One region of the Bacillus sp. N1(2025) genome, then DNA from elsewhere that is predicted to be linked to it. Evidence: a T-box and tRNA genes for the amino acid it is inferred to sense, from the RefSeq annotation. Region 1 holds a T-box; the other holds one or more tRNA genes.
The links. A T-box is a leader RNA that pairs with one kind of tRNA and senses whether it is charged. The one in region 1 lies ahead of ACNFN4_RS01820 (valine--tRNA ligase), so its partner is inferred to be a tRNA-Val.

Region 1 (15,994 bases):
CTGCAATCCGCTGCCGGACAGCTTCGCGTTTTGCCGTGTAGTCTTTCTCTTTTCCGCGTTCTTCTTCAATGACATGTTCAGGAGCTTTTTTAATGAATCCTTCGTTGCCGAGTTTTTTCTGAACGCGTTCGACTTCTTTTGTCAGCTTGTCGAATTCTTTTTGCAGACGGGCGATCTCCTCATCAATGTTAATCAGCCCTTCAAGCGGCAGAATGACTTCCGCTCCGGTGACGACCGCTGTCATCGCTTTGTCTGCCGCAGTGATATCCGTCCCGATTTTCAGCGTGCTCGGATTCGTAAAGCGTTCAACGTAAGAACGGTTCTTCTCAAGGCGGCCGGCAATGTCTTCCGTAGATGTTTTAATGTAAAGCTCAACCTGCTTGCTCATCGGCGTGTTGACTTCGCTCCGGATATTGCGGACAGAACGGATTAATTCGACGAGCAGTTTCATATCCGCCGCTGCCTCTTTATCCGTATGTTCGGGCACCGGAACCGGCCAAGAGCTGATCGTGATTGACTCGCCTTCATGAGGAAGGTGCTGCCAGATTTCCTCCGTTAAGAATGGCATAAACGGGTGAAGAAGACGCATCGTCTGGTCAAGCACGTATGCCAGAACAGAACGGGTTGTTTTCTTCGCCGCTTCATCTTCCCCGTACAGCGGAAGCTTCGCCATTTCGATATACCAGTCGCACACATCGTCCCAGATAAAGTTGTACAGGTGGCGTCCGACTTCACCGAATTCATAACGATCCGCAAGCTGTGTTACGTCTTCTATCGTTTCATTCAGTCTTGTGAGGATCCACTTATCAGCAACTGATTTTTCACCGGACAGATCAAGCTCGTCATACGTCATGCCGTCCATGTTCATTAATGCAAAACGGGAGGCGTTCCAAATTTTATTTGCGAAATTCCATGTGGATTCCACTTTTTCATAGCTGAAACGGAGATCCTGTCCCGGTGAACTTCCGGTTGCCAGGAAATAGCGCAGGGAATCCGCTCCGTACTTGTCGATGACATCCATCGGGTCCACGCCGTTCCCAAGGGATTTACTCATTTTTCTGCCCTGCTCGTCACGGATTAAGCCGTGAATCAGCACGTCTTTGAACGGACGCTCGCCGGTAAACTCAAGACCTTGGAAAATCATCCGGGATACCCAGAAGAAAATGATGTCATATCCCGTTACAAGAACATCGGTTGAGTAATACCGCTTAAAGTCTTCAGCGTTTTCATCAGGCCAGCCCATTGTAGAAAACGGCCAAAGCGCGGAGCTGAACCATGTATCAAGCACGTCTGAATCCTGTTCCCAATTTTCACTGTCCTCAGGCGCCTCAAGGCCGACGTACACTTCTTTTGTTTCTTTATGATACCAAGCCGGGATGCGGTGGCCCCACCACAGCTGACGGGAAATACACCAATCACGGATATTTTCCATCCAGTGCAGGTACGTTTTCTCGAACCGGTCAGGAACGAAGTGAACTTTCTCTTCTTTTGACTGAAGGTCAACCGCAGCATCGGCCAGCGGCTGCATTTTGACAAACCATTGTGTGGACAGGTACGGCTCAACAACGGCGCCGCTTCTCTCACTGTGTCCGACAGAATGCATATGGTCTTCGATTTTAAAGAGAACGCCGGATTCCTGAAGATCTTTGACGAGTTTTTTACGGCATTCAAACCGGTCCATACCGTTATATTGCAGCGCTTTTTCATTCATTGTTCCGTCTTCATTCATGACGAGAATCCGCTCTAAATTGTGGCGGTTTCCGAGTTCAAAGTCATTCGGGTCATGGGCAGGCGTGATTTTAACGGCGCCTGATCCGAATTCCATATCAACATAATCATCGCCGACGATCGGAATTTCGCGGTTTGTAATCGGCAGAATCACCGTTTTGCCGATTAAGTGCTTGTAGCGCTCATCTTCAGGATGAACCGCGACAGCCGTGTCGCCAAGCATTGTTTCCGGGCGGGTGGTCGCGATTTCAATTGAGCCTGAACCGTCTGCTAACGGGTAGCGCAAATGATAAAACGCGCCCTGTACGTCTTTGTAAATCACTTCAATATCGGATAAAGCCGTTTTTGTGGCAGGGTCCCAGTTGATGATATATTCGCCTCTGTAAATCAAGCCTTTTTTGTACAACTTGACGAATACTTCCCGCACGGCTTTGTTCAGCCCTTCATCAAGAGTGAAACGTTCGCGTGAATAATCGAGTCCGAGTCCCATCTTGGCCCATTGGCTGCGGATGAAATCAGCATACTCTTCTTTCCACTTCCACGTTTCTTCTAAAAACTTTTCACGGCCGAGGTCATAACGGCTTGTGCCCTGTTCGCGGAGTTTCGCTTCGACTTTTGCCTGAGTGGCGATGCCGGCGTGATCCATGCCCGGAAGCCAGAGCACGTCATAGCCCTGCATGCGTTTCATACGCGTAACGATATCTTGCAGCGTCGTATCCCACGCATGTCCGAGGTGCAGCCTGCCCGTCACGTTCGGCGGCGGAATGACGACAGAATACGGCTGTTTCGTTTGATCGCCGCCCGCTTCAAAATATTTTCCTTTCAGCCAAAAATCATAGCGGCCTTTTTCAATCGCAGACGGATCATATTTTGTCGGCATTGTTTGTTCGTTTGTATCCATGATAACCCTCCAGCATGTTTAGAAATGGCTGAGCAACTAAAAAAGAGCCTTCATCCTGATAAAGGACGAAAAGCTCTTTCGCGGTACCACCTTTTTTCATGAACAGATTTGTTCATGCACTTAAACGGATAACGGGTGCGGCCCGAATTTCTCTACTGTATGTTCAAGAAATTATGCTCCCGGGCGACCTTCCAATGAGACGGCATAAGAAGCCTTTCAGCACAGTAGCTTCTCTCTCTTCATGCGTCTTTCTTGTACTCTTCCCGTTCAAAGCAGGTGTATTTATATCAGCTCATGATCTTATTTATTATGTTCTTTATTATAGTAAAAGTGTTTTTGATTCGTCAATCATCTTTTCCAAAAACCGCTGCCGTCATACATAAATGGGCATGCACCCCGCCCTTTCCCTTACATACGATACATAGAAAGGCGAATGTGAGGAGGAATTGCCCGTGAGAAAAAAATTCAATTCTTATTCGCTCCCCCAGTGGGCCAGACAGGTCCGCCTTGTATCCGTGCAAGTCATTATCCCGATTACGATCTTTCAGGGGATCAGGACGATTTTCTTCCCGACGACTTTTGATGTCCTGCTGCTTGCCATCCTGCTGTTTTTAGCGTGCGCCCTGCATTTGGAATGGATATAAAAAACGAGTCCCGTTATGAAGAGGACTCGTTTTCCGCTTTTATTTTTTTCTCCCGCTCAATCTGATGAACCTTCATGAGAAAAGGCTCAACATTTTTCATCTGCCAAAACGCTCTTAATAATTGCGTGCACTCTTCTTTTTCAGAGCCCCTTTGGCCGGTCTGATACCGTTTCAGCACTTTGTACATGGCGGACGGATAAGCCATATAGCTGAGAAACAGGCTGATTTCCGCTTCACGGAGCGGGAATGATTTGTGATACGTATAAAACCAGTCCAGACACTCCGGGCATGCTTTCGGATAGCTTCTGAACATTCTGGAGTAAAAGCCAAGCAGGTCGTTTTGCGGAGGGCCCAGCGCAGCTTTCTCGAAATTCGTGAAAAAGCCCGATCCCGCATCATTATACAGAAAGTGGCGGCTCGATAAGCTGCCGTGGTTGATCACCGCTCTCGTCTTGTCATGGTCCTTTGCCGCCTCAAACCATTCTTCCAGACGTTCCAGAGCAAAATTGACGGCGGAAACCGTTTCTGTAAGATACGTAACAGCCTGCAGTTCAAAAGGTGAAAGGTACCACTCTTTTTCCGCCCGGTCGGCGAATTGTTCATAGACAAGCTTATCATTTTCCCAATCTCTTTTCGTTGCTTCATAAAAACCGCTGATATCTTCAGTCCGGATTTGGATGTCCCGCACAGTCGCGGAATGGAGCTTCGCGACCTCTTTAAAAAGGTAAACATGTTTTTGATCCCGTTCCTCTTCCTGATCGTACTGAAGCCAAGGCATTAAATAATAAGAATTCTCCGTCTGTCTTCCCGCAAAAAAATCGCCGGCATACGTGCGGCAGATCGGCACAAATGATCGGTAGCCCTTCTCCTCAATCTCAATCATAAGATCCGTAAATTCACTGCTGCGGGCCGGCTTGAGCTGTTTCAAAGCAAAAATGCCGTAGTTTGAGTAGACCTTCCAAACATGCGGGCTGACAGGCTCAATATACTCTGCCGCCAGCCCGTATTCCTGAAGCACTGATTGGACTGCTTCCATTCCATTCACCACATTTTTACGGCCTCTTTGTGCTTACGCATGGCTGTTATTATATTCAGGTATATACAGAAGCTGACCTTCTTCAAGCTCGTCATCAAACGATAAAGCATTCGTTCTGATGAGCTGCTGGGATGTTATGTCATATCGTTCACACACCCGGTCGATAGTATCTTGCTGCTGTACGATACAAATTTTCATTCTTGAAAACTTTTCTTCTTCCCTTGTAAATAATTTTGTCAAGTAATGAGAGTTGTCATTTTCCTTCTGCTCGGTTCCCGGTGCCGCTTCTTCATTCTTTCTTTCAGACTTAAGCGGCTCAGGCGGTTCAGCTTGCGCCGGCTCCTCAGGCTGCAGTTTGGAAAACTGAAATGACAAATCGAGAGGCTTCCCGGTTTCCTCCTCCGGCTGCGCCATCTTCCTTACCTCAATTTCAAACCCTTCTTCATCATGAGCCTCTTCTTCAAGCAGCTTAGGAGCGCTGTAAAACTCCTCTTCCTGCTGTTCCGGAACGAACTCGCGATAAACGGGCGCCTGCTCTTCTTGAAAAACCGCAGGCTCATCTTCGTCTTCTGCCGCCTCATGATCGCTCTGACGGAGAAGCGGCTCGGCCTCTGGCTGCTCTTCTTTTTGAAGGAAGGGCTGTTCCGCAATTTTTGGTTTTTCTGCATGCGGAGTCAGAGTGAACGCAGGGAAAACCGGCTCGTTATCATCTTTTGGCTCTTCCTGCACTTCTGCTGAATCATCCTCAAATACAGGTTCATTCCTCACAGCCGACATGATTGCAGGCTCCTCAGCTTCTTCCGGCTCTTCTTCGTGTTGAAAGGAAACGGGAGGAGGAGGCTCAGTAAAGGAAACAGGTTTCGGCACCTCTTCCTGCTCCCTCAGAATCGGGGCAGTCTCATGCTCTTCTTCTTCCTGCTCCCTCAAAATCGGGGCAGTCTCCGGCTCTTCTTCTTCCCGCTCCCTCAAAATCGGGGCTGCTTCCTGCTCTTCTTCCCGCTCCCTCAGAATCGGGGCAGTCTCCGGCTCTTCTTCTTCCCGCTCCCTCAGAATCGGGGCTGCTTCCTGCGCTTCTTCTTCCCGCTCCCTCAGAATCGGGGCAGTTTCTTGCTCTTCTTCTTCCTGCTCCCTCAGAATCGGGGCAGTCTCCGGCTCTTCTTCTTCCTGCTCCCTCAGAATAGGGGCAGTCTCCGGCTCTTCTTCTTCCCGCTCCCTCAGAATAGGGGCAGTCTCCGGCTCTTCTTCCCGTTCCCTCAGAATCGGAGCAGTCTCCGGCTCTTCTTCCTCCTGCCTGAGTAAAGGCGGAGTTTCTTCCTCGTTCTTCTCGGTTTCTTGTGCTGCTTCTTCTGATACAGTCAAAGGTATTTCAGGCTCATGGCGTATCATTAATTCTGGTTCGTTTTCGTCCTCAGAATAATGTCCGGCAAGATTGATCATTTCTTCTCTGGCAAATTCAGGCGCCACGTACAAAGGGATCTCCGGCTCTTTTGGCTCGGATTCCTCAAGCAGCCCTTCAATTGCCAAATCAGCTTGAATGGTTAAGATCCTTGAATCCGTCAGCTGATAATCAAAGGCATCAATAAATACGAAAACATCATTGAGGTGGCTCACTTTATTTTTCGGAATCGTGATGTCCACCGGGAAACAATGAATGAGCTCGGCCGTGCCATCCTCCCTCGCCCTCACTTCCTCTACATGCCTCAGCTCCCTATCAAGCTCTTCAAAATGACTGCTGTGATCTATGTTGTACTCGCCAGTAAGTTCTAATGATCCTTTAATTGAGACATAATCATTTACTTCCTGCACCCTGATGTCAGGGTCTAATGAAATCGAAAGTAATTCAGAAACTTCCTGTCCTTTTTGGAAACAGATTGATTCTTCAACAGAAAATTGCAATCGGTGATTATGCGGCAAGTTCATATCCTCCTTTCATCTAATCCATACAATTAGATGTCACTAAAGGTGTATGCCGCAATCCGGGAAAATATGATAATGGAGGCATTGAAAAAAGCCGATACAAGTCTTGCTTGCATCGGCTTTTCGGTATCAGCGGCTGATCGCCTGGAACACTTTCTCAGCGGCTTCAATGGTTTTTTCAATATCCTCCATTGTATGCGCAGTGGAGAGAAACAATCCTTCAAATTGAGACGGCGGCAGAAATACGCCTGCGTCGGCCATCCCTTTATAATATTTGGCGAACAGCTTTAAATCAGAAGATTTGGCTGCTTCATAGTTAATGACAGGCTCATTTGTGAAAAAGAAGCCGATCATGGAACCCGCCCGGTTAAACGTGTGCGGAATGCCATGTGCTGCAGCTGCTTTTGAAATGCCTTCTTCAAGCATATCGCCTTTTTTCACAAATTCTTGGTAAGATTCAGGTGTGAGCTGCTGTAGCGTCTCAAGTCCCGCTGTCATGGCAAGCGGATTTCCTGACAATGTTCCCGCCTGGTAGATCGGACCGCTCGGCGCGATTCGTTCCATAATGTCAGCTTTTCCGCCATACGCACCGACAGGAAGACCGCCGCCGATGACTTTGCCGAGACACGTTAAGTCAGGCGTCACGCCGAAATACCCTTGCGCACAGTTATAATCCACGCGAAAACCGGTCATGACCTCATCAAAAATGAGCAGCGCGCCATACTGTTCCGTCATGTCGCGAAGTCCTTGTAAAAAGCCTTCCTGCGGCGGAACAACGCCCATATTGCCTGCTACCGGTTCAACAATGACCCCGGCAATATCTTCACCGTACTCCCGGAATGCGAGTGCAACGCTTTCCAAGTCGTTGTATGGAACGGTAATCGTATTCATTGCTATTCCTTCCGGCACGCCCGGGCTGTCCGGAAGGCCGAGTGTCGCCACTCCGGATCCCGCTTTGATCAGCAGCGAATCGCCATGGCCGTGGTAACAGCCTTCGAATTTCAAAATTTTGTTGCGGCCGGTATATCCTCTTGCCAGACGCAGGGCGCTCATTGTCGCCTCTGTGCCGGAGCTGACCATCCGCACGATTTCAACAGACGGCACACGGTCAATGACCAATTTGGCCAGTTCGTTTTCCACCTCAGTAGATGCCCCGAAACTTGTCCCGTTCTCGGCTACTTTTTTCAGGCTTTCAACGACCCGGTCATTTGTGTGGCCCAAAATGAGCGGCCCCCAGCTCAGGACGTAGTCGATATATTCATTGCCGTCAATATCAAAAATTTTCGATCCTTTTCCGCGCTGCATAAAGATCGGGTCCATATCAACTGATTTAAACGCGCGCACCGGGCTGTTCACTCCGCCCGGCATCAGTTTCTGCGCTTCTTTAAAAGCGGCTTTTGATTTTTCATAGCTTCTCATCTGCCTCAGCTCCCGTCAAATGAAATCGTTACTCAGCAAGCCATTTTGCTGCGTCTTTTGCATGATACGTCATAATCAGATCGGCTCCTGCACGTTTCATGCTCGTTAAAATTTCCAGCACCATTTCTTTTTCTTTAATCCAGCCGTTTTGGGCTGCCGCTTTCACCATGGAATACTCCCCGCTCACATTATATGCGACCAGCGGCAGGTGATGGCGGTTTTTCACATCACGCATAATATCTAAGTATGACATAGACGGTTTGACGATTAAAAAGTCAGCGCCTTCTGCCGCGTCTGATTCAGCCTCACGGAGCGCTTCCAAGCGGTTGGCCGGATCCATCTGATATGTTTTTCGGTCTCCGAACTGCGGCGTGCTGTCAGCCGCATCGCGGAACGGACCGTAAAATTCACTTGAATATTTCACGGCATAAGACATGATCGGAATATTCGTGAATCCTTCTTTGTCGAGCGCTTCCCTGATCACTGTGACAAAACCGTCCATCATATTTGAAGGAGCGATGATGTCAGCGCCGGCTTTGGCTTGGCTGACGGCTGTCTGCGCCAGCAGTTCAAGCGACTCGTCATTGAGGATTTCTCCGTCTTTCACGACGCCGCAATGGCCGTGATCCGTGTATTCACAGAGACACGTATCAGCGATTACGATCATTTCAGGATAATGCTTTTTAATTTCAGCAATCCCTTTCTGCACAATGCCGTGATCGTGAAAAGCCTGGGTTCCGCAGGCGTCTTTTTCTTCCGGCACGCCGAAAACGATGACTGACTTAATGCCGAGCGATATCAGCTCAGCCATTTCATCCTTTAACAAATCGAGTGATACATGATAAACCCCCGGCATGGAAGGAACTTCTTTTTTTCCTTCAAGTCCTTCAACGACAAATAACGGGTAAATAAAATCTGAAGGGTGAAGACGTGTTTCTTTTACTAAATCTCTCATCTCAGCGTTCGCGCGCAAACGGCGGTGTCTGTTAAATGTTTGATTCATCATTATCAATCCTTTCCCGACATGCTGCACATGACGTCCAGCATGCCTTCAATCGTATAGATGTCAGGCACATGGGATGAGATCCCGTATTCCAAGAGCGCTTTCTCTGTCAAAGGGCCGATGCTGATATAGCTCGCACCGCTGTTTTCCCACGCTTTTTCTCCGTCTCCGACCGCGTGCATAAACGTATGCACCGCCGATGAGCTGGTAAACGTAATAAAATCAAAATGAGAGCGGGATGCAGCCCGTCTCAGCTCGTCCATGCCTTTTTCATCCTGAATGGTATTGTATAACACCCATTCCCTTATTTGATAGCCAAGCGGCTCAAGCTCCGCTTTTATGACATCGCGTGATAAATTGCCCTTTATCACTGAAATGGGTTCGGCAGCTGATGCGTGCCGTTTTAAAGTATCAGCCAGACATTCCGCCACATACTCGTCAGGCATCGCATCCGTCCGGGCTCCCCGCTCTTTCAGGGCGCGCGCAGTCTTTTCACCGACGGCTGCGATTTTTTTCCGTCCCGAAAGCGCAAGACCGTGCCGATCAAGATAGGAAAAAAAGAACCGGACACCGTTTACGCTTGTAAACACAAGCCATCCCGGCTCAGAAAGGTCTTCCCGGAGACTGTCCGCACATTCATCCGGGAGCGCTTCCTGAAAAGCGATCAGCGAAGCGGAAACAGCCGTTCCGCCGAGCGCCTCCACTTTTTTTCGGAACGGTGCGGCCTGTCTTTTGTTCCGGGTGACAAGCACGGTCTTTCCTTGTAAAGGAAGGTCATTTGCCATCCTGATCGAGCTCCTGTTTCACGCTGTCGATTAATGCTTTGGCTCCTTTTTCAGACATCATCGCCGCACAGCGTTTCCCGATTTCTTCCGGATCATGTCCCGCCGCTGTTTCTTTATAAATCGTCTTTCCGTCCGGAGACGCGACAAGACCGACCAATTCAACCTCATCCCGGTCATTGACGGACGCATACCCGGCTATCGGCACTTGGCAGCCGCCTTCCATCGCGTGTAAGAAAGCCCGTTCGGCTGCCACCGTGCGCTGCGTATACTCATCGGTAAATTGCGCAAACAGCTTCAAAAGCTCCTCATCCGACTCTCTGCATTCAATGGCAAGAGCGCCTTGGCCGACCGCAGGCAGACAGCGGTCCGGTTCGAGAAATTCAGATACGACATCATCTTTCCAGCCCATTCTCGAAAGTCCCGCAGCCGCTAAAATAATAGCATCGTAATCTTCCGTTTCAAGCTTTTGAAGTCTCGTATCGATATTGCCTCTGATCCACTTAATTGTAAGATCAGGGCGTTCAGCAAGAATCTGGGCGCTTCTTCTTAAACTGCTGGTGCCGATGATGCCCCCTTCTTTTATGCCGTCCAGCTTTTGATGCCCCTTTGAAATCAGCGCATCACGCGGATCCTCACGTTTCGGTATGCAGCCTATGACAAGACCCTCAGGCAAAACGGCGGGCATGTCTTTCATGCTGTGAACCGCCATATCAATCTCCTGATGCAGCAGCGCCTGTTCAATCTCTTTGACAAACAAACCTTTGCCGCCCACTTTTGACAGTGTAACATCAAGGATGCGGTCGCCTTTTGTGACAATCTCCCGGATTTCAAAGTTATAGGAAGGGTTCAATTCCTTCAGTTTGTTAATCACCCATTTTGTCTGGGTCATAGCCAGTTTGCTCCGTCTGGAACCTACCTTAATCGTTCTCATTTTCTTTCCTCCCGAATCTGTTTGGGCGCGTGCGTTAACTGAACCAATGGAATTGCGACAGGCTTCCGAGCAGGAAGTAATTAATCATCAGCACGAGAAAACATGCTGAATTCCATAACGCCGCCACTTTTCCCTGCAGTTCCTTAATCATTCTGATATATAAATAGTAGCTGTATAAAAGCAGCACAATAAACGAACCGAGCACTTTTGAATCAAACCAGTACAGCGTTTCCAGCGACACATACGCCCAGATCACGCCTAATATCAGGCTCAACAGCAGCATCGGAACCCCGATGACATTTAAAACGTAAGCCATATAATCAAGTTTTGACAAATCTTCAATTCTCAACAGCCATTTTCCCCACTTTTTCTTCTTTAATAAAGAATATTGAAACTGATAAAGAAGCGAAAAGACAAAAGAAAGGGAAAAAGCGCCGTAAGACAGAATCGCCATTGTAATATGAATGACCAAAAGCTCTGAGACCAGCTGGCCGGAAAAAGCGGCCGAATGCTGATCCGTCGGTGAAAACGTATGGATCGCAATCATCGAGAAACCGATGACATTCGTGAAAAACACGATAAAATCAACGCGGAGAATCTGCGTGACCACAAGTGAGAGCGTGACAAGCACCCACGCATAAAAGTAAAGGGCCTCTGTAATATTCAAGACCGGAAATCTGCCCGTCTGCCACATGAAATAAGAAAGATAGACGGTTTGCAGAGTCCAGACAATAGAAAGCAACCAGAAGGCCATTTTCCCAGCCTTCCGGTTGTGTTGAAGAAAATCTATAAAGTAAAAAAGGACGCTTACTGCATAAATAACAATTGTCGCTTCATTAAGTCTTGCCATTGCTGTATCAATCATACAGCCCTCACTCACTTACAAGCGGACGTAAGCCCGTTTTTGCTTCTGCCTTTTGAAACGAATGAACCGTCTGGCGGTTATCCAGGCTTTTGTCCAGCTGGCGGCTGGCCTCTTCCTCAATATCGAATATCTGCATAAACAGCTTCAGCTTTTCATCTGAATCCGCTTCAGCCGCAAGCTCTTTCGCTTTCAGAATCGGGTCGCGCAGCATTTGGTTAATGATGCTTTTCGTATGTTTGCTGAGAAGTTTTTTCTCTCTTACCGTCAGATGAGGCAGCTTGCGCTCAATGCTCTGCATCGTATCGGACTGGATGGACAGCGCCTTTTCACGCAGCGCCGAAATGACCGGCACGACGCCGAGCGTATTAAGCCACTGCTTAAACTCAACAATTGCCGCTTCAATAAACAGCTCGACTTTTTCAGCGGTTTCACGGCGTTCTTGTAAGTTGGCTTCAACGATTCCTTCAAGGTCATCAATATCGTACAGAAAAACACCTTCAAGATCGTTCAGCGCCGGATCGAGATCTCTCGGCACAGCGATATCCACCATAAATAACGGACGGCCTTTCCGCTGTCTGCCCGCTCTCTCCATCATTTCTTTAGACACGACGAAATCACTTGCGCCTGTCGAACTGATTAAAATATCAGCTTCAGCAAGTGCATGTTCAAGCTGGTTTAAGCTGCGCGCTTCTCCGGAGAAACGGTCAGCAAGCGCTTTTGCCTTCAAAAACGTTCTGTTGATGACCGTTACTTTGCCGATGCCCTGACCGTGCAGGTTTTCTGCGGCGAGCTCGCCCATTTTTCCCGCACCGAGAATCAAAATGTGCTTATTTGACAATGAGCCGAAGATTTTTTTCGCGAGTTCAACGGCGGCGTAACTGACGGAAACGGCATTGGCGCCGATATCGGTTTCGGCATGCGTGCGTTTGCCGACGGTCACCGCCTGTTTAAACAGCTCATTGAAAATGGTGCCGATCGTCTTTTCTGCCTGCGCCGTTTTAAAGCTCGAGCGGACCTGGCCGAGTATTTGCGTTTCTCCGATGACCATGGAATCCAAGCCGCACGCCACACGGAATAAATGCTCGATCGCCGCGTCGCTCTCATAAAATTTCAGAAACGGAGACAGCTCTTCTTTCGGCAGCGAGAACCATTCGGATAAAAATGTCTTTATATAATAACGGCCGGTATGAAGCTGGTCGACCACCGCATATATTTCGGTGCGGTTGCAGGTTGACACGATAATGTTTTCAAGAACGCTTTTTTCTTCTTTTAAACGGAGCATCGCTTCTGCAAGCTCATCCGGCTGAAAACTTATTTTTTCGCGTATTTCAATAGGGGCGGATTTATAATCTACTCCCACAACAAGAATATGCATCGCTTTCATGCACCCCCGTACATCGCAATTTATTTATAATCATTCTAACATAGAATTTATTATTTATAATAATTATAACATAGTTTCTTCGGGAAAATGTGAACAGATTTCAAAAATGTTATGCTATAGTATAAAAAGCTCGTTTCCACTTAATCATCATACTAAAAATCCTTTACTGCGGGTAGGTGACAGGATGAAAAAAACATCAATTTTATTACCGGGACTTCTGCTTGCCGCTTCATTATTCGCATGGCTTCAGAGCGGACAGGTTCACCTGTTTGCGAATCAGGGGGAATGGCCGGTGCTCCTTATGCTCTTGGGCGCTGTGCTCTTGTATCAGGGCAAAAAGGAAGCGGCCGGGCCTCACGTCCTGATCGGCATGCTTCTTTTCGGCATAGGTTTACACTTTTTCGCCAAACCTGAGCTCTCATGGTGGCCGGGAGATTTTGAAATGATTCTCTTCGTCTTCGGATTCTCCTTATTTGCGGCAGCCAGAAAAGAATATGTATACGAAGCGGTTGCCATGATTGGTTTTTCCCTCTTTTTATACTTCTTTAAACAAATTACGGCGTGGCTGGAGTCCGTCCATATTCCGACGGAACACTTCAAAACATACTGGCCGTATGTTTTCATCGGAATCAGCCTTTTGTTATTGTTTATCAAGCGGAACAAAACTATACGATAAAACCCAAAACGCACTGCGTTTTGGGTTTTTCATTACCGGCTGATCATTTTTTTAATGGCTCCCCATGCTTCATCTTTGCCTTTTTTCGTTTCAGAGGAAAATAAAATCAGCTCATCTTCAGGATCCATATTAAGCGTCTGTTTGACAACCTTTAAGTGCTTGTCCCATTTTCCTTTTGGAATCTTATCCGCTTTTGTCGCGATAACGATGACGGGAATGCCGTAATACTTCAGGAATTCATACATGTTCACGTCTTCAGCAGACGGCGCGTGCCTGAGGTCGACAATCTGCACGCAGGCTTTCAGCTCTTCGCGGGTCGTCATATAGGTTTCAATCATTCTCCCCCATGCTTCCCGCTCGCTTTTGGAAACTTTCGCAAATCCGTACCCGGGAACGTCGACAAAATGCAATTCATCATTGATGATGTAAAAGTTTAAGGTCTGTGTTTTCCCCGGTTTTGATGACGTTCTGGCCAAGTTTTTCCGATTGATTAATGAATTGATAAAAGATGACTTTCCTACATTTGATCTTCCCGCCAGCGCGATTTCCGGAAGCCCCCCATCAGGGTACTGTTCGGGTTTGACCGCGCTGATCACGATTTCTGACTTTGTGACTTTCATTTCTTCTCTCCTACTAAGGCATGTTCCAAAACGTCATCCAGGTGAGAAACGAATATAAACTTCAGTCCTTCTCTGACGCTTTCTGGAATATCCTCTATATCTTTTTCGTTATCTTTAGGCGCAATAATAGTAGTCAGGCCCGCTCTGTGCGCGCCGAGCGCCTTTTCTTTCAGTCCGCCGATCGGAAGCACGCGGCCCCGCAGCGTGATTTCTCCCGTCATACCGACTTCGCGTTTTACCGCACGGTCCGTTAATGCTGAAACGAGCGCCGTGGCCATCGTAATTCCGGCAGAAGGGCCGTCTTTCGGCACCGCTCCTTCAGGGACATGGATATGAATGTCATACTTCTCATGGAATTTCGGGTCGATTCCGAACTGTTCCGCTTTCGAGCGGACATAACTGAAAGCGGCCTGCGCTGATTCCCGCATGACATCTCCAAGCTTCCCGGTCAGAATCAGCTTTCCTTTTCCCGGTGACAATGACACTTCGATTGACAGCGTATCTCCGCCGACCGTCGTATACGCGAGCCCCGTGACAACCCCGATTTGATCTTCGGTTTCCGCCTGTCCGTATCTGAATATCCGTTTTCCGAGATAGTCGGCCAGATTTTTCTCTGTAACGGTAATGCGTTTTCTCTCCTCAGACACAATGGCTTTCGCAGCCTTTCGGCAAATGGCGGCAATCTGGCGTTCAAGCGTTCTCACGCCGGCTTCCCTCGTATAGTAGCGGATGATGTCCGTAATCGCCTGGTCCCGAATCTGCAGGTTGCTCTTTGTGAGCCCGTGCTCTTTGATTTGTTTCGGAAGCAGGTGGTCCTTCACGATTTCCAGCTTTTCGTTTTCAGTGTAGCCTGACAGGCTGATAATCTCCATTCTGTCTCTGAGAGGTCCCGGTATGGAAGCAAGGTTATTCGCAGTCGCGATAAACAGCACTTTCGATAAATCGAACGTCTCTTCAATATAGTGGTCGCTGAATGTGCTGTTTTGTTCCGGATCCAGCACCTCAAGCATCGCCGAAGACGGATCGCCTCTGAAATCAGACGACATTTTGTCGATCTCATCCAGGAGAAAGACGGGATTTTGTTTACCGGCTTTTTTCATCCCCTGTATAATACGGCCCGGCATCGCTCCGACGTATGTACGCCGGTGCCCGCGGATTTCAGACTCATCGCGCACTCCGCCCAGTGAAATTCTCACAAAACGGCGCCCCATGCTCGTACTGATTGATTTTGCAAGAGATGTTTTACCGACTCCCGGAGGTCCGGCCAGACAAAGAATCGGCCCTTTCAGCGTTTTCGTCAGCTGTTTCACGGCCAAATACTCCAAAATCCGCTCTTTCACTTTCTCTAAGCCGTGATGCTCTTTATCTAAGATTTCCCCGGCTTTTTTAATGTCAAGTTTATCTTCTGTTTCATCCGACCACGGAAGGGCGATGAGCCAGTCAATATAGTTGCGGATAACAGAGCTTTCCGCTGAGCTTGACGGCACTTTTTCGTAACGGCTTAATTCCTTAAGCGCCGTTTCTTTGACACGCTCAGGCATGCCTGCTTCTTCTATCTTTTCCGTGAGCGACTGAACTTCGCCGGTTTTTCCTTCTTTGTCGCCAAGCTCCTTCTGAATGGCTTTCATCTGTTCACGCAAGTAGTATTCCTTTTGAGTGCGTTCCATCGAACGTTTGACGCGCTGACCGATTTTTTTCTCAATCTCCAGCACTTCTTTTTCATTATGAATGGAACGGATGACCTTATTCAGACGTTCTTTAATATCCGCCGTTTCTAAAATGTCCTGCTTGTCCTTTAATTTCAGCGGGAGATGAGAAGCGACGATATCCGCCATTCTGCCGGGCTCTTCAATATCAGTCACAGCCGCATACGTTTCTGCGGAGATTTTTTTAGAAATTTTTATGTACTGGTCAAAATGGTCCAGCAGCGTCCGCATAAGCGCTTCGTCTTCCACGTCTTTTGAATCATCCTCATGCATCAGCTGTATATCGACCGAAGTATAATCTTCGAGCTCGGCGTATTCAAGAATCTGCGCCCGCTGAATTCCTTCTACAAGCACTCTGATCGTACCGTTGGGCAGCTTC
Region 2 (15,994 bases), on a different contig from region 1:
AACAATGGCAATCGGTGAAGCAATGATAATAATGTGTGTCCGCCGTTTTGCATACATGTGAAAAACCTACTCTTTATTAGTCTTGAGTCAATTTGTCAGCCGCAACCTGTAAGAAGCTGATTTTACTCCATGCGGTTCCGCCTTGGGCTAATGGGTCAATCGTATTGACGTATACATGGTCTTTTTTGACTGCCTTCAGGCTCTTCCAGATCGGATTTTTCTCTAAGTCTTTCAAAGCGTCCGGCTTATCTGCGTTTTCGTCATCAGAGAATTGTACGAAGATATGGTCAGGGTTCATTTCGCTTAATTTTTCAAGAGAAATCAGTTCCTGCGCTTTCGCCGCTTTGACTTCGTCCGGCGCCTTCAGGCCTAAATCACCGTAAAGCGTGGAGTTGAAATATACTTGTTCAGGATAAATATAAATATTGCCTTGTCTGATTCTGATGACCAGCGCGTTTGACTGTTTCGCTTTGCTGTTGATCTTTGTTTTTGTCTTTTTCAGGTCCTGTTCGTAATCTGCGATGATTTTTTTCGCTTTTTTCTCTTTATCTGTAAGCTGGGCGAGCAGCATCATGTTTTCTTTCCAGTTTGATGAGATATGAGAGACAGGGATCGTTTCAGCGGTGCCGCTCAATTTTTTCAACGTTTTTTCCGGGAATTTGGTTGATGCCAGAATGACGTCCGGCTGCAGCTCAAGAATTTTTTCCATGTTCGGCTGCATTTTTTCTCCCGTTGATACGGATTTATCTGTAATATCTTTAAACAGTTCCGGGAATTTGCCGGAGAAAGAAATTGCTCCTGCCGGATGAACGTCAAGCAATTTGGCGTCTTCCATTGATTCTACGCTGCCTGTAATGGCGATTTTGTCAGTCGGCGCTTTGACTTCATATGTTTTTCCTAGATATTCGATTTTCTTTTTATCTGAAGAAGCGTCCTTTCCTTTACTTGCTGTATCGGATGTTTCTGAGCTTCCGCAAGCCGCGGCCGTGAAAGCCAAAAGCAAAATCATGAAAGCGAATGCCAATTTCTTCATCTATTGTTCCTCCTGTTCAATTGATAACTATTATCAATTGGAATTATAGAGAATGAATTGGGATAAGACCATGGATAATTTCCGGCATTACCATGGACGATCTTCGGATAAAATGGAAATGCTTTGCTCGATCATCCGCTGATGTCCGCTTGGAGAATATTCAATCCACGGGTCAGATGAAATGGGAAACACGCGTTTATTGCTGACGGCTCTAAGGTTCTGCCATATCCCGGTCTGCTGAATCCGCTGAAAATAACGAAGCGTTTCCGGTTCTTTACAAGTGAAAAGCATGATGCAGTCAGCTTGGCAATCCGCCAGCATTTCCAAGGAAATCTTTTCGTCAGGAGCAAAAGATTCCGGTTTTGCGGAGGCAAAGCCTAAATCACCGAAGAAGACATCCTCAATACTGTTGTTATGGGCGATGTACATATTTTCTTTATATACACGGACAAATAAGAACCGCTGATGCCGCACGTGTTTAAGAGCATCTTTCGCTGAATGGGCGAGACTTTGATAAGCTTTAAGCCAGTGCCGCGCTTCCTGCTCTTCATTCAAATATGCGGCTGTGCGAAGAAACTGGTCTCTCCAATTCTCTTGAGCCGGAAGGTAAAAAACGTCAGTGATGTCATTCAGGCGCTGTTTTTCTTCTTCACTGACAGAATCAAGACTGAAAATGATGTCCGGAGCAGCTTGGGACAGCGTGTGCAGGTTCTCTTCCCAATTTGCATTATAACGGTAAGCACTCAGGTGAACCGGAATATCGGAAGAGAATTGTTTGTAATAATAGGCCGTCCATTTCGGGTGCAGCGCCGCAGCGTAAGGCACGTGATGCAGAGGAATCAGATGTCCCATCGTTTCTTTTCCGTACGCGGCCATTTTTATGCGCCTTTTTTTCATATAGCTTGTAGGTGAGCTGCCGGTATGTTTTTTAAAGATGCGGCTGAAATAAAATTCGTCCTGGTAGCCGATTTGATGAGCGATTTCCCGCAGTTTGCAGTTTGCCTTGGCCATCAGTTTTTTCGCATTGGTTATGCGGATGTCTGTGATATATTCAGTTACGCTCTGCCCGTATAGTTTTTTAAAGGTTTCACTGTAATGCTTGGGACTGATTCCCGCCATATGAGCGAGCTGGGTGAGCGTGATTTTTGTGTCGGACTGAGCATGTATGAATTGTTTTGTCTGTTCGATCGCCGCTTTCGTATTATTTTGATGGCATACTTTTGCGGCATAAAGGTCGTACATCAGCTGCTGAAAGTCGGCTGTATATTTCATTTTCTGCAATGCATCCGCCGATCGCACGTTTTCAGAAAGTGACTGAAGCCGGCTTGTCAAATGATCAACCGTTTGTATATTCATTTGCTGAAGTCCGTGGAAGATGTCTTCCCCGTTATCCGGAAGCATCGCTTCATCATCTGATGAATAGGAGAAAACACGGAGTCTGACGATATACAAATGGATGCCGCCTGACGATATAGGGGCAATATTGAATGTCTCATCACAAGGACAGATGTAGAGCGTTTCCTTCTGCAGCGGAAAGCTGTCTGTTCCGATATCAATTTGTCCCTCGCCTTTCACATGAAAGACCAATACGGGGGAATCAGTGAGCTGATGCTCTGACAGAAGGTCGGCTGTTTTTTTTACGGAGATGATATCAATGGGCTGAAAGAATAATGTGTTTTTCATGAGAAACCACCTTTTAGGAAACATTCATTTAAATGATAACTGTTATCAATGAAATTGTACCAAATAAATGAATGTTTTCCTATAAAAAGCGGAAATGTGAAATGCGTCAAAATGTTACACGTGTAACACGAATTTTGTCAGTATATGAGGTATTGTTTTCTTAGAGTTTTGAATTGGTCCAGCCGGCGTTGATATGTGCCGGTGATGTCTTCAATGGAAGCGCCTTTTTCTATTTTTTTGCGTACCCAGCCATTACCGATCAGCTTGTCAAAAGAGCCTGTCGGCAAGAACGAAAAGTCATTCGGATATAAGTCATGCATGGTTTTCAGAATGGAAAGCCCTGTTTTTGCCGCTTCAAATGTGTTTCTGTTTGTTACGTAGACTTGTACGCCGTGGCACAGCTTGCCCTGGTGCTTGGAGAAGCTGGGGATAAATGATGCGGCTCTGAAGGTGACGCCCGGAAGCTTGAGACTGTTCAGGCGTTCTTCGAGCTCGGTGCTTTTCATATAAGGCGCGCCGATCAGTTCAAACGGCTTTGTCGTGCCCCTTCCTTCGGATACGTTTGTGCCTTCGATTAGTCCTGTCGCCGAATATGCGAATATGCTGTCCGGGGTCGGGATATTAGGCGAAGGGAGGACGAACGGCAGGCCGGTATCTTCAATCGTCATCGTCCGCTTCCAGCGCTTCATTTTTACGACGGTGAGGTCGGCGCCAATATGAAACTCTTTATTGAATAAAAGAGCAAGCTCACCGATCGTCATGCCGTGCTTCAGCGGGATCGGATACAGTCCGACAAATGATGCGTAATCCGGTTCAAGAACCGGACCGTCCGGATTTCGTCCGCCTTGCGGATTCGGCCGGTCCAATACATAAAAAGGAATGCCTTTTTCTTTGGCCGCTTCCATGGCATAGGCCATTGTATAAATATAGGTGTAGTATCGCGTTCCGACATCCTGAATATCGAAAATCAGCACATCTGTATCTTTCAGCATGTCAGGCGTCGGTTTCCTCGTTTCCCCGTACAGGCTGTAGACGGGAAGTCCTGTTTTTTCGTCTATATAGGATGTGACTTTGTCTCCGGCCTGAGCATCGCCGCGGACACCGTGCTCCGGTCCGAATAATGCCGTCAATTGGATGTCTGGTGCCTCATACAGCACGTCAACGCTGCTTTTCAATGAATTGTTCACACCGGTCGGGTTGGTGATCAGCCCGACCCTTTTTCCCTTCAGTTCCTGTTTATAATCTTTCAGCAGGCGGTCGATGCCTGTTTGGATGCTTGGTTTCTTGGCGGTATGAAGGTTTCTGTCAGAAGCCGCCGAGACTGCCGTCATGGCACTGATGACGACTAATCCGGCAAGAAGCGCAGCCGTTTGTTTTTTCATGATCAGTCCTCCTTTTTAAAGCGGTTTTCCGGTCTTCAGATTGATACCGAAACCATAAGGATAGAGTGTCGTTCCCGGATGAGTGACGGAAGGAATGTCAGCGGGCAGCCTGCCTTGCGGTTTTGTCTGTCCGAATATCGCTTCAATGCCTGCCGGAATGTTTGGCTGGAGAAATTGTCCATCTGTATATCCTTTAAAGCCGTAGACTGCGATAAGGGCTTCAGCTTCTTCAAAGTTCGCAGCGTCATATGGATTACGCAGGCTCATCAGCACAAAGGGTTTTTGGTTCGATTGTGCGGCTTTCATGACGGCCCGCGGAAATGCAGTCGTCCACTTGCCGGGATCTGTGACGGAATCATCAATCACGCCGTCGTTTACGACAGGGTCATTTTTCACGACATAGGAGCCTGTAATCACGTAATCCGCGTCGGATACCAGCTTTTTGTGCTCATCATGAAAAGTGCGCTCGGCGAAGTTCATTTTACTGATGGTTACCGGCCGGATTTTTTTCTTCTTGATGAGCTGCCGAATGGTTTGTTCCATTGACGCTGTTTGATCTTCATAAGGAGCGGCAATGAGAACGCGGCTGTTCTTTTTCGGTTTGAATGGGAGCGTGCGGTTTTTGTTTTGTAAGACGGTGACGGACCTTTCCGCGATTTGTTTTTCAGCTTTCAGGTGATTTTTGCTGCCGACGGTTTTCTTTGCTTTTGAAATCTTCTTTTTCAGATTTGTCTCTTTCGGTGCGGGATATATCCCTCTTTTTATTTTCAGGGAAATGATGCGTTTCACCGATTTGTTAATTTGCTGAAGCGGAATTTCCCCTTTTTGTACCGCCTTTTTTAAAGCGGAATGAACCCGGGCAAAGCGGTTTTCCGTTTGCAACGATGTCACTTGGGCCGGCATCAGGGCAATATCGACTCCTGCTTTTACTGCCATGACGACCGCCTCTTCTTGGCCGAAATGATCGGCTATGGCTTTCATATTTAATGCATCCGTAACGATGACGCCGTTAAATCCCATTTCCTCACGGAGAAGATGAGTCATCACTTTTTTCGAGAGTGTGGCGGGTACGAGGATGTCTGAACCGTCCAGCTTGCTTTTATAGGTTGTATCGTCAAAAGCGGGAAATTGCACATGGGCTGTCATGATCATATCAGCTCCGGCCTGAATGGCCTTCCGGAACGGATAAAGTTCAATCTGACGCAGCCTTTCTTGATTGTGGGTGACAAGCGGAAGGCCGTAGTGGCTGTCGACATCCGTGTCGCCGTGTCCCGGGAAATGTTTGACGGCGGCAGCGACATCCTGCTTTTGCTGAGCCTTCATTGAGGCAAGGCCGAGTGAAGCTGTCAGATCTCGGTCTGAACTGAACGACCTGACGCCGATGACAGGGTTTCCGGGATTATTATTGATATCGAGAACGGGAGCGAAATTCGTATTAATGCCCAGTGCTTTCAGTTCTTTCCCGATAATGGCGCCGGTCTGGGACGCGTAGGCTGTTTTTCTAGCGGCTCCGAGCGCCATATTGCCTGGGAAATGAGTGCCTTCACCAAGTCTAGTTACGATGCCGCCCTCCTGATCAATGCTTAATAATAGCGGAATATCAGGGCTCGCCTTTTGAAAGGCATCTGTCAGGCGTACCGTTTGCTCAGTGTTTTTTACATTTTCTGCAAATAAGATAACGCCGCCGAACCGGTACTTTTGAATAAGCCCTGCGACTTCGTCATTCATTTGGGTAAGAGCCTCAGGTGATGACTGCCCCTTTTTTTGCCAATTGCGAAAATCAGGCATGAGCATCTGCCCTAATTTTTCATCTAATGTCATACGGGATACCGCTTGTTCCGCCTGTGACGGAATGTCCGGTTTTGTCGATGCATGATGCGTGCCGAAAACAATGAACAACAGTAATACAGCTGAGATGACAAGTTTCATGATGGTGCCCTCCTGCCGTCATAGTTTGGACAAAAGACATGGGTTATCATTCAATGGCTTCATAAATCGTTTTTATGACGCTGCCGTAGCTTCCGGTCGGGAAATGATCCCCTTCAAAAACATTCGGGTTTTCACCGGGACTGACGACGGGGGAATGCTTTTTATTGGTCAAAAGTGCGATCCCCAGCTTATAAGCGGGATCAATAATCGTGACGGTGCCGGTCCATCCCGTATGGCCGTATGCCTGCCTGCTTGCATAAGGGCCGAACATCCACTTCATATCCGGGCTGCCGTTTTTCCGCCAGCCGAGAGCAAAAGTCGGATCAGAGGATGCCGCCGTTGTGAACAAATCGGCCGTTCTTTTATTGAAGAGAGAAACGTGTTTATAACTGCCGCCGTTCAGCATGACTTGAAGAAGGACGGCCATATCATCAGCTCTGGAAAACAGCCCGGCGTGACCGGACACCCCTCCCATGGAGTAAAATGCTTTTTCATCGTGAACTTCCCCCTGCAGCGTATACGTCCTGATGTGAGGGAAATGGATGACTCCGTCACGTGTGTTGCCTAAACGTTCAGTAGCTGCGAATGCTTTTTCTTTAAAGCCTTTTTGCAGCGGATTGAACAGTGTGTGCGTCAGTTTCAGCGGTTTGTACAGTTCTTGTTCCGCATAGGCATCAAGGGTTTTTCCGGTTATGTTTTCAATGATGCAGCCGAGAAGCATGTAACCGATATCGCTGTATACGTGTTTTGTTCCCGGTTTGTATTCAAGCGGGATTTGGGTGAGAAAACGGATCGTTTTATCCCGTTCTTGTGAATACAAAGGGCCTGCGGTGTCCGGCTGATAGAAATAAAAGCTTGCCGGCAGACCGGATTGGTGCTGGAGCACATCGATGACGCGAATGCGGTCTTTTTCTTGAATCGGATCGCCTTTTCTGTCTTTGAAATCAGGAAGGTAAGCCGAGACTTTTTGATACACATCAAGCTTTCCCTGGCTGACGAGTCGCTGTAATGCAAAATTGGCCGCGTACATTTTTGTATTGGAAGCTAGATCAAACATGGTTGATGTTTTCATTTTTTTCGGACGGGTCAAAAGGGTGTTCCCGTCATATTTTTTGCTGTAGCCGTATGCTTTCTTTTTGATCACCCGTCCGTCCTTTACGACGACGAGGACGGCTCCGGGGAATCCAGCTGCGATGTCTTTTTCAATCATTTGATCAACCTTTCTGAGCTTTGCTGCGTCGTATAATTTGGATTGGGCTTCGGCTTTGTGCTGCGGCAGAAAAGAGAGGCTGATGACCATTGTGAGTATGGCGGCTGTCAGTGTTTTCATATTCTGATCCCTCCCGGTTTATTCAAATTCAGCAGCCATGTCATCCTTAAATCCGAACGCATAAGTAAACACAAAGCCCGCCGCGTAAGAGATGAAGAGACCGATGATATACAAAACGATTTGAGCCGGCTGTACGAGAAACGAGAGCGGAAGGCCGGAGACACCGATTGAAAAAGTAGCCACCTGAAAATGGGCTTGAAAGGCGCCGCCGATTCCCGCCCCTAAACACGCCGTCAAAAACGGCCGGCCGAGCGGGAGCGTGACGCCGAAGATGAGCGGCTCTCCGATTCCGAGCAGACCGGATGGAAGTCCTCCGCCGATCGCTCTTTTCAATGAGGCTTTTTTTGTTTTCATAAAGATGGCGAAGGCCGCCCCTACTTGACCCGCGCCTCCCATCGCGAGAATCGGAAGAAGCGGGTCATCTCCGATTGATCGGATTAATTCCAAATGTACGGGGGTCAAGCCTTGATGCAGGCCGGTGACGACAAGCGGCAGGAAGGCGGCTCCCAGTACAAACCCTGAGAGCACTCCCCCGACATTCAGCAGTGACAATAAACCTGATGTAATCAGATCAGAAATAAAACCGCCTGCAGGGATAAACACGACATATGTCACCAGCCCGGTGATAAGTAAAGACAATGTAGGCGTGACGATAATGTCGATGGATTGATGGACGTACTTTCTGATAAACCGTTCGGTATAAGCGATAAAAACCGCAGCGAAAAGAACGCCGATTAATCCTCCCCTGCCCGGGAGCAGATTCTCTCCGAACAAACTGATATTGGCGATCTCAGGGTTAAGGATCAATATGCCCGCAAGGCCGCCCATCGCGGGTGTCCCGCCGAATTCCTTCGCCGCATTGATGCCGACAAGGACGCCGAGGTAAGTGAACAAGCCTGAACCGATAACCGTTAAAATAAGTGCGATTTGGGATTCTTTCGGGAGCCAGCCGGCCTGAATGACGGCTTTCGTAATACCGGTGATTAAACCTGATGCAATGAGTGCGGGAATAAGGGGGATGAAGATGCTTGATATTTTTCTCAGAAACCGTGTGATGGGTGTGGTGTTTTTTCTGTTGAGATCGGCTTTTTTCCGTGAGGCGGCTTCTTTTAAATCAATGTTTTTTCCGGATGACATAAGTTTTGCGAAAGCGTCGGCGACATGATTGACGACACCCGTGCCGAGAATGATCTGCAGTGTTTCGGCTTCGACGACGCCTATTACCCCGTCAAGCTGTTTCAGTGCTTCAATATCCGTTTTGTCCTGATCTAAAGGTGTAATCCTCAGGCGTGTCATACAGTGGGTAAAGCCTGAAATATTCGATGAACCGCCGCAATTGTCCAGGACATCTTTGGCCAGTGATTGATAAAATGCCTCTTTGCTCATGGAGATCCTCCTTTGTCCGTGCGATTTTTCCCGGGGAGCTGTGCCTGAAACGCGTCCTAAAAGCGCCTGCGCCGATTATGAAAACGGCGCGGGCTCGTAAAAGCACATTATTTCCACCAAAGAACGATCAGCGTTCTTTTTCTTTTGAAACGTGCTGTTCAATGGCTTTGTCAATGAAGCCGTCTGATTCTTTGAGCAGTGCCTTCGCGTGTGTTTCGTCCGAATTCGTCTTCAGCATGACGATTGCCGTTTTGACATGGCTGCCTGCGGCCTCAAGCGTTTCTTTTGCCTTGTCGTACGGAACGCCCGTGATGCTTTGGATAATGCCGATTGCGCGTTCTTTCAATTTTTCGTTGCTGACATGAACGTCCACCATTAAATTTTCGTACACTTTGCCGCTTTTGATCATCACGGCCGTGGAAATCATGTTCAGAATCATTTTATGTGCCGTCGCCGCTTTCATTCGTGTTGACCCTGTAATCACTTCGGGGCCGACGACGACTTCGATGCTGTGATCGGCATAAGTGCTGATCAATGAGTGTTTATTGCATGTGAGCGCGACAGTTTTGGCGCCGATTGTTTTTGCGTATTTCAGCGCACCGGCCGCATACGGCGTGCGCCCGCTTGCCGCGATGGCGATCACGGTGTCTTCTGAGGTAAGTCCGATCGTTTTGAGATCGAGAGCGCCGGTTTCCTCGCTGTCTTCTATACCTTCAGCCGCTTGCAAAAAGGCGTCTGCCCCTCCGGCCATCAGACCGATGACGGTGTCGGGACTTACGCTGTATGTAGGCGGGCATTCAACCGCATCCAGTACACCGAGCCTGCCGCTTGTGCCCGCTCCCGCATAAATCAGCCTGCCGTTTCGCCGTAAGGACTGATGGGCGAATTGAACGGCAATCTGAATATCGGGCAGCACCTGCTGAACGGCTTCAGCCACTTTGAAATCCTCTTCGTTAATGATGCGGAGAATTTCCATCGTGTCTGCTTGATGGATTGAAGCGGTCTGCGGATTTCTGGTTTCTGTGGTCAATCTGTGAATGTTAAGCCGGTCTGTCATGATTGTACCCTCCCAAGTCGTTAATACTTGAAGTATATGGGCTTCTGAATAGATGTTTCAAGAAAAATCGGCAGGGATGAGATGGATAATCAAGCGCTTTCACAAAAAATGATGCAGAATGTGCTGTTCACCGATCGGGCCGATCCTGCGCCGCCCTTTATCAATAAAACCGGAAGACCGGTACAGGTTCTTTGCACGATGATTGCGATGGTTTACTGCAAGCACGATTTCATCACACCAAGGAAAGTAATTTGCGACAAAAGCGGGGAGCTGCAGCATCGCTTGTTTGGCATAACCTTTTCCCTGATGCGGTGCATGTAAGGACAGCGCACTCAGCAAAATGGCAGACACATTGTTCGAATACGGGGCAATGGTTTCTTTTGAGGTATGTAAAATAAAAAAACCGACGGGGCGGTCTTCTTTTAAAATGACTGTCGGGTAGCGATCCCGGATGACAAGAGCCTGCGGCAGGACATCTATCGGCAGAGCTGTGAACTTTTTATCTTCTTCACTCAGCACAAACCCGTTAAGCCCGTCTGCATGCTCCGGTTTATAAAAGGACAGGGCTACATCCATGATATCTACTCTCCTTTTTTATAATTGATCCAATTCATCTTCTGATAGAACACGGCAGCCTGCCCGTTTTAAAAGAGCGGAAGTGATGCCGTCTCCGAGTATTTTTTTTCCTGAGAAAGTGCCGTCATAGATAAAGCTGCTGCCGCAGGACGGGCTGTTTTCTTTAAGGATGACCGTTGCGGCGCCTATTTCTTTTGCGTATGCTAACGTTTTTTCCGCGCCGTCCATATATAAAGCCGTAACGTCTTCGCCTGATGCCGTTACGATTTTTGCTGTTCCGTTCAGCACGTCTTCGCCCGTGCCGCCGATGATTTCCGCCGGTTCGCGGGGAGTGGTGAAGCCGCCCAAAAGTTCGGGGCAGACCATAACAGCTTTCTTTTCTTCTACGAGTCTGCGGATTTTTTCCGAAGCGGCGTGAGAGCCGTTATACCTGCATTCGATACCGCCGAGACAAGAGCTGACTAAGATCATCTGTGTCCATTCCCTTCAATATTTTGATACTTTCATCATAAATGAAATAAGAGAGGAGGGATGAGTTTTTCAGTTAAAAAACGGGTAAAAAAGTTTGAAAATAAAAAAAATAATTTTTCTCTTTACAAATGGGGTACAACCTGTATATAATAACTTTTGTCAGCTCGACGCGGACATAACGGCCCGTTGGTCAAGCGGTTAAGACACCGCCCTTTCACGGCGGTAACACGGGTTCGAATCCCGTACGGGTCATATGGAGGATTAGCTCAGCTGGGAGAGCATCTGCCTTACAAGCAGAGGGTCGGCGGTTCGAGCCCGTCATCCTCCACCATATTTGCCGGCCTAGCTCAATTGGTAGAGCAACTGACTTGTAATCAGTAGGTTGGGGGTTCAAGTCCTCTGGCCGGCACTGTTTTTCAAAAAAATACGGAGGGGTAGCGAAGTGGCTAAACGCGGCGGACTGTAAATCCGCTCCCTCAGGGTTCGGCAGTTCGAATCTGCCCCCCTCCACCATTTTTGGGCTATAGCCAAGCGGTAAGGCAACGGACTTTGACTCCGTCATGCGTTGGTTCGAATCCAGCTAGCCCAGTATCAGACACCTTTTGCATAAAGGTGTCTTTTTTTATCAGCATTTTGTTTCGATTTCTGATTGTTCATCAGATATACTATTTTTAAGCTGCTGTTAAGGCAGTATATTCTGTATTTTCCATCTACACCCTGCCTGAAATTTGGTAAAATAAATGTAATAAAAAAATGAAACCTTTTAAAACAATCAACGTATAGATACAGACCGGTGAAGGGCAGAGGTAAGATAAAACATGGAAAACCTGATTAAAAAAAGAATCAAGCAAGTCAAAAAAGGCGATCAAAATGCGTTTGCAGAAATCGTTGACCTTTATAAAGATAAGATTTACCAGCTTTGCTACCGCATGCTCGGCAATGTTCACGAAGCGGAAGATATTGCGCAGGAAGCTTTTATCAGAGCGTATGTCAATATCGACAGTTTCGATATCAACAGAAAGTTTTCAACGTGGCTTTACAGAATTGCGACCAACCTGACCATTGACCGCATCCGCAAGAAAAAGCCTGATTACTATCTGGACGCAGAAGTAGCGGGAGCAGAAGGGCTGACGATGTATTCGCAGATCGCCGCGGACGGGGTTCTCCCTGAAGACGCCGTATTGTCATTGGAGCTGTCGGACACAATTCAGAAAAAGATTTTAAAGCTGCCTGACAAGTACAGAACGGTTATTGTATTAAAGTATATTGACGAACTCTCTTTAATTGAAATCGGGGAGATTCTGAATATCCCTGTCGGCACCGTCAAGACAAGGATACACAGAGGCAGAGAGGCTCTTAGAAAACAATTGAGGGATCTTTAAGTGGGGTGATGAAATGAGCTGTCCTGAACAGATCGTGCAGCTTATGCATAAGCATCTTGATGGAGATATCCTTCCTGAAGATGAAAACGTATTAAAACAACATTTGCAGTCATGCGGGAATTGCAAACGGCATTTTCATGAAATGGAGAAATCCGTAGCACTCGTCCGAAGCACATCGCATGTCACGGCCCCTGCTGATTTTACTGCCAAAGTTATGGCGAATCTTCCAAAAGAGAAAAAACGCGCTTCTGTAAAACGATGGATCAAAACTCATCCGATGATTGCAGCCGCAGCGGTTTTTGTGATTTTAATGGGCGGCGGTTTTTTCAACAGCTGGCATAATGACCACAATTTCAGTGTGTCCAAACAGCCGAACCTTGTCGTGCAGAATCACACGGTCACCGTCCCTGAAGGCGAGACCGTAAAGGGCGATGTCACAGTAAAAAACGGCAAGCTGTTCATTGAAGGAAAAGTCGACGGCAATGTGACCGTCGTCAACGGAGAAAAATACATGGCCTCAGCCGGACAAGTCACCGGGCAGATTGAAGAGATTAACCAATTGTTTGACTGGGTCTGGTACGAACTGAAATCGGCGGGCCAGGGCGTCGTGAGCGCTTTGGACCCGAATGAAGATGAGTAAAGCGTATAATCGCTTTACTCTTTTTTGTGCATCGCCGCGCTGGCTCATTTCACTTGAGAAATCAAAATGTGGTATAATGAGCACGCTATATGATGTACATATTGCTCATGCAGCACAATTCATAACAGAAAAACGAAATGACTGAATTCTTGGAGGACGAGGAAATGGCTTTTGAGGACATCCCATTTTTGCAATACCTCGGCAATGCCGTTGATATTCTCCTTGTTTGGTATGTGATATATAAATTAATCATGGTCATACGCGGGACGAAGGCGGTTCAGCTTTTAAAAGGAATCGTCGTCATCGTATTGGTCCGGATGGCCAGTTCATATTTGGGACTCAGCACGCTTCAGTGGCTGATGGACCAAGCGATAACATGGGGATTTTTAGCGATCATCATTATATTCCAGCCTGAGCTGAGACGGGCGCTTGAACAGCTCGGACGGGGCCGGTTCTTTTCCAGGAGCGGAACCCCCGTGGAGGAAGCGCAGCATAAGACAATTGAAGCGATTACAAAATCGATCAGCTACATGGCGAAACGCCGCATCGGCGCACTCATCGCGATTGAGCGCGATACGGGAATGGGCGATTATATTGAGACGGGCATCCCGCTTAATGCGCAGGTCAGCTCGGAGCTTTTGATTAATATCTTCATCCCGAATACACCGCTGCATGATGGAGCGGTCATTATGAAAAATAACGAGATTGCGGCGGCTGCCTGTTATCTGCCGCTTTCTGAAAGCCCGTTTATTTCAAAGGAGCTGGGGACGCGTCACAGAGCGGCTGTCGGCATCAGTGAAGTGACGGACAGCTTAACCATTATTGTATCTGAAGAGACGGGCGCCATCAGTGTGGCCAAAAACGGAGACCTTCACAGAGAATTGACGGAAGAAGCACTGAAAGAAATGCTTGAAGCCGAGTTTAAGAAGAACGCCAGAGATACTTCTTCTAACCGCTGGTACTGGAGGGGCAAGAAAAATGGATAAATTCTTAAACAACCGCTGGGCTGTAAAGATCATTGCATTGCTCTTTGCGCTGCTGCTTTACGTTGCGGTTAACAACAACCAGGCGCCGACTCCGAAAAAGCCGGGGGAATCCTTTTTTCCGACATCAACGACTGACGAGGCTACGCTTACTGATATTCCTGTAAAAGCATACTATGATGAAGCGAACTATGTCGTCACCGGCGTGCCCCAGACCGTAAATGTCACGATTAAAGGCTCGACAAGTGCGGTGAAAAAGGCGAGACAGACGAAGAATTTTGAGATATACGCCGATATGAATAAGCTGAAGACCGGGACTCATAAGGTCGAATTGAAGGCGAAAAACGTATCGGACGGACTGACGATCTCCATTAACCCGTCAGTCACGACGGTTACGATTCAGGAAAAAACGGCTGAGAGTTTTCCCGTGGAAGTTGAATACTACAATAAAAGCAAAATGAAAAAGGGATACACCCCTCAGCAGCCGATTATCAGCCCGAAAAACGTGCAGATTACAGGTTCGAAAAATGTGATTGATAACATTTCACTTGTCAAAGCATCCGTGAACCTTGAAAATGCAAATGAGACCATTGAAAAGGAAGTGAAGGTGACCGTCTATGACAAAGACGGCAACGCACTTCCTGTTGATGTTGAACCGTCAGTCATTAAAGTGACAGTTCCCGTAGCCAGTCCGAGCAAAAAGCTTCCTTTCAAAATCGAAAGGAAGGGAAGTCTTCCGGACGGGGTGAGCGTTGCGAGCATTGACTCGAATCCGAGTGAGGTGACGGTTTACGGCCCGCAGGATGTGCTGGATTCACTGGAATTTATTGACGGCGTATCTCTTGATTTAGGCAAAATTGATAAAGATACCGATATCAATGCCGATATCCCGCTTCCTAAGGGTGTCACTAAGGTATCACCGGAAAAAATCACGCTTCATGTTAAAGTGGACAGCGAAGACAAAAAGGATTTTGACAATGTCGGAATCAAGACGGTCGGACTGGGAGGCTCACAGCAGATTGAGTTTCTCGATCCTGAATCGCAGGCGATAAATATTACGGCCAAAGGCTCTCCCGCCAACATTAAGGCGCTGAAAAAGTCAGACATTGAACTGTATGCCAATGTCTCGGACTTGGATGACGGAGAGCACTCTGTAAAGCTTGAAGTAAACGGCCCGCAAAACGTCACATGGTCCCTGTCAAAAGACACGGTTAAGATCAAGCTGACTTCTAAGAAAAACACAAGTTCAAATAAAAATAACGGCGGTTCCGCTGATTCCGGCAATAAGAACGGCACAAGCGGAGACGCAGACAAAGACAAGAACAAGAACCGGGAAGACGACACTGACAGCGATCAGAATAAAAGTCAAAACCAGGATCAAAATCAAGACCAGGATGAAGACGGATCAAGCGCTGATTCTTCTTCAACAGAATGAAAAAGGAGCGATACAAAATGGGCAAGTATTTTGGAACAGATGGTGTAAGAGGTGTTGCCAACAGCGAGCTTACGCCAGAGCTGGCCTTTAAAGTTGGGCGTTTTGGCGGTTATGTCCTGACCAAAGATAAGCAGCGCCCGAAAGTGCTGATCGGCCGTGATACACGTATCTCCGGACATATGCTGGAGGGAGCCCTTGTCGCCGGACTTTTATCGATCGGAGCTGAAGTGATGCGCCTCGGCGTTATTTCTACGCCGGGGGTATCCTATTTAACGAAAGCCATGGATGCTGAGGCGGGCGTCATGATCTCCGCTTCTCACAACCCCGTACAGGATAACGGAATTAAATTTTTCGGAGGGGACGGCTTTAAGCTTTCTGATGAGCAGGAGGCCGAGATTGAACGTCTTATGGATGAACCGGAAGATAAGCTGCCGAGACCGACAGGCGCGGACCTCGGGCTTGTGAACGATTATTTTGAAGGCGTTCAAAAGTATCTGCAATTTTTAAAGCAGACGGCGGACGAAGATTTCACAGGCATTCATGTAGCGCTTGACTGCGCCCATGGTGCGACATCTTCCATTGCGACGCACCTTTTTGCCGATCTCGATGCTGACGTATCTACAATGGGGACGTCTCCGAACGGATTAAACATTAATGATGGCGTCGGTTCTACACACCCGGAAGCGCTGAGTGCTTTCGTCAAAGAA

Region 2: it encodes a tRNA-Val, which carries the amino acid that the T-box ahead of ACNFN4_RS01820 (valine--tRNA ligase) is inferred to sense. The anticodon was not compared.

The regions. Positions count from the first base shown of each region.
Region 1 covers NZ_JBLTJB010000001.1:310,321-326,314, reverse strand. Annotated here, with positions in the region: gene ACNFN4_RS01820 (valine--tRNA ligase) at 1-2,629, opposite strand, end outside; T-box leader at 2,688-2,909, opposite strand; gene ACNFN4_RS01815 (hypothetical protein) at 3,082-3,273, shown strand; gene ysxE (spore coat protein YsxE) at 3,287-4,309, opposite strand; gene ACNFN4_RS01805 (LysM peptidoglycan-binding domain-containing protein) at 4,343-6,223, opposite strand; gene hemL (glutamate-1-semialdehyde 2,1-aminomutase) at 6,356-7,645, opposite strand; gene hemB (porphobilinogen synthase) at 7,674-8,648, opposite strand; gene ACNFN4_RS01790 (uroporphyrinogen-III synthase) at 8,654-9,433, opposite strand; gene hemC (hydroxymethylbilane synthase) at 9,423-10,364, opposite strand; gene ACNFN4_RS01780 (cytochrome c biogenesis protein) at 10,399-11,229, opposite strand; gene hemA (glutamyl-tRNA reductase) at 11,237-12,604, opposite strand; gene ACNFN4_RS01770 (hypothetical protein) at 12,798-13,289, shown strand; gene yihA (ribosome biogenesis GTP-binding protein YihA/YsxC) at 13,322-13,909, opposite strand; gene lon (endopeptidase La) at 13,906-15,994, opposite strand, start outside.
Region 2 covers NZ_JBLTJB010000008.1:10,231-26,224, forward strand. Annotated here, with positions in the region: gene ACNFN4_RS16435 (FecCD family ABC transporter permease) at 1-57, opposite strand, end outside; gene ACNFN4_RS16440 (ABC transporter substrate-binding protein) at 77-1,033, opposite strand; gene btr (bacillibactin transport transcriptional regulator Btr) at 1,121-2,716, opposite strand; gene ACNFN4_RS16450 (exo-beta-N-acetylmuramidase NamZ family protein) at 2,854-4,098, opposite strand; gene ACNFN4_RS16455 (glycoside hydrolase family 3 N-terminal domain-containing protein) at 4,114-6,027, opposite strand; gene pbp4b (penicillin binding protein PBP4B) at 6,074-7,357, opposite strand; gene ACNFN4_RS16465 (PTS transporter subunit EIIC) at 7,376-8,743, opposite strand; gene murQ (N-acetylmuramic acid 6-phosphate etherase) at 8,871-9,800, opposite strand; gene ACNFN4_RS16475 (GNAT family N-acetyltransferase) at 9,900-10,376, opposite strand; gene ACNFN4_RS16480 (DUF523 domain-containing protein) at 10,395-10,847, opposite strand; tRNA gene ACNFN4_RS16485 (tRNA-Glu) at 11,028-11,099, shown strand; tRNA gene ACNFN4_RS16490 (tRNA-Val) at 11,103-11,178, shown strand; tRNA gene ACNFN4_RS16495 (tRNA-Thr) at 11,184-11,256, shown strand; tRNA gene ACNFN4_RS16500 (tRNA-Tyr) at 11,276-11,360, shown strand; tRNA gene ACNFN4_RS16505 (tRNA-Gln) at 11,365-11,436, shown strand; gene sigW (RNA polymerase sigma factor SigW) at 11,666-12,229, shown strand; gene rsiW (anti-sigma-W factor RsiW) at 12,243-12,869, shown strand; gene cdaA (diadenylate cyclase CdaA) at 13,034-13,855, shown strand; gene ACNFN4_RS16525 (CdaR family protein) at 13,848-15,287, shown strand; gene glmM (phosphoglucosamine mutase) at 15,305-15,994, shown strand, end outside.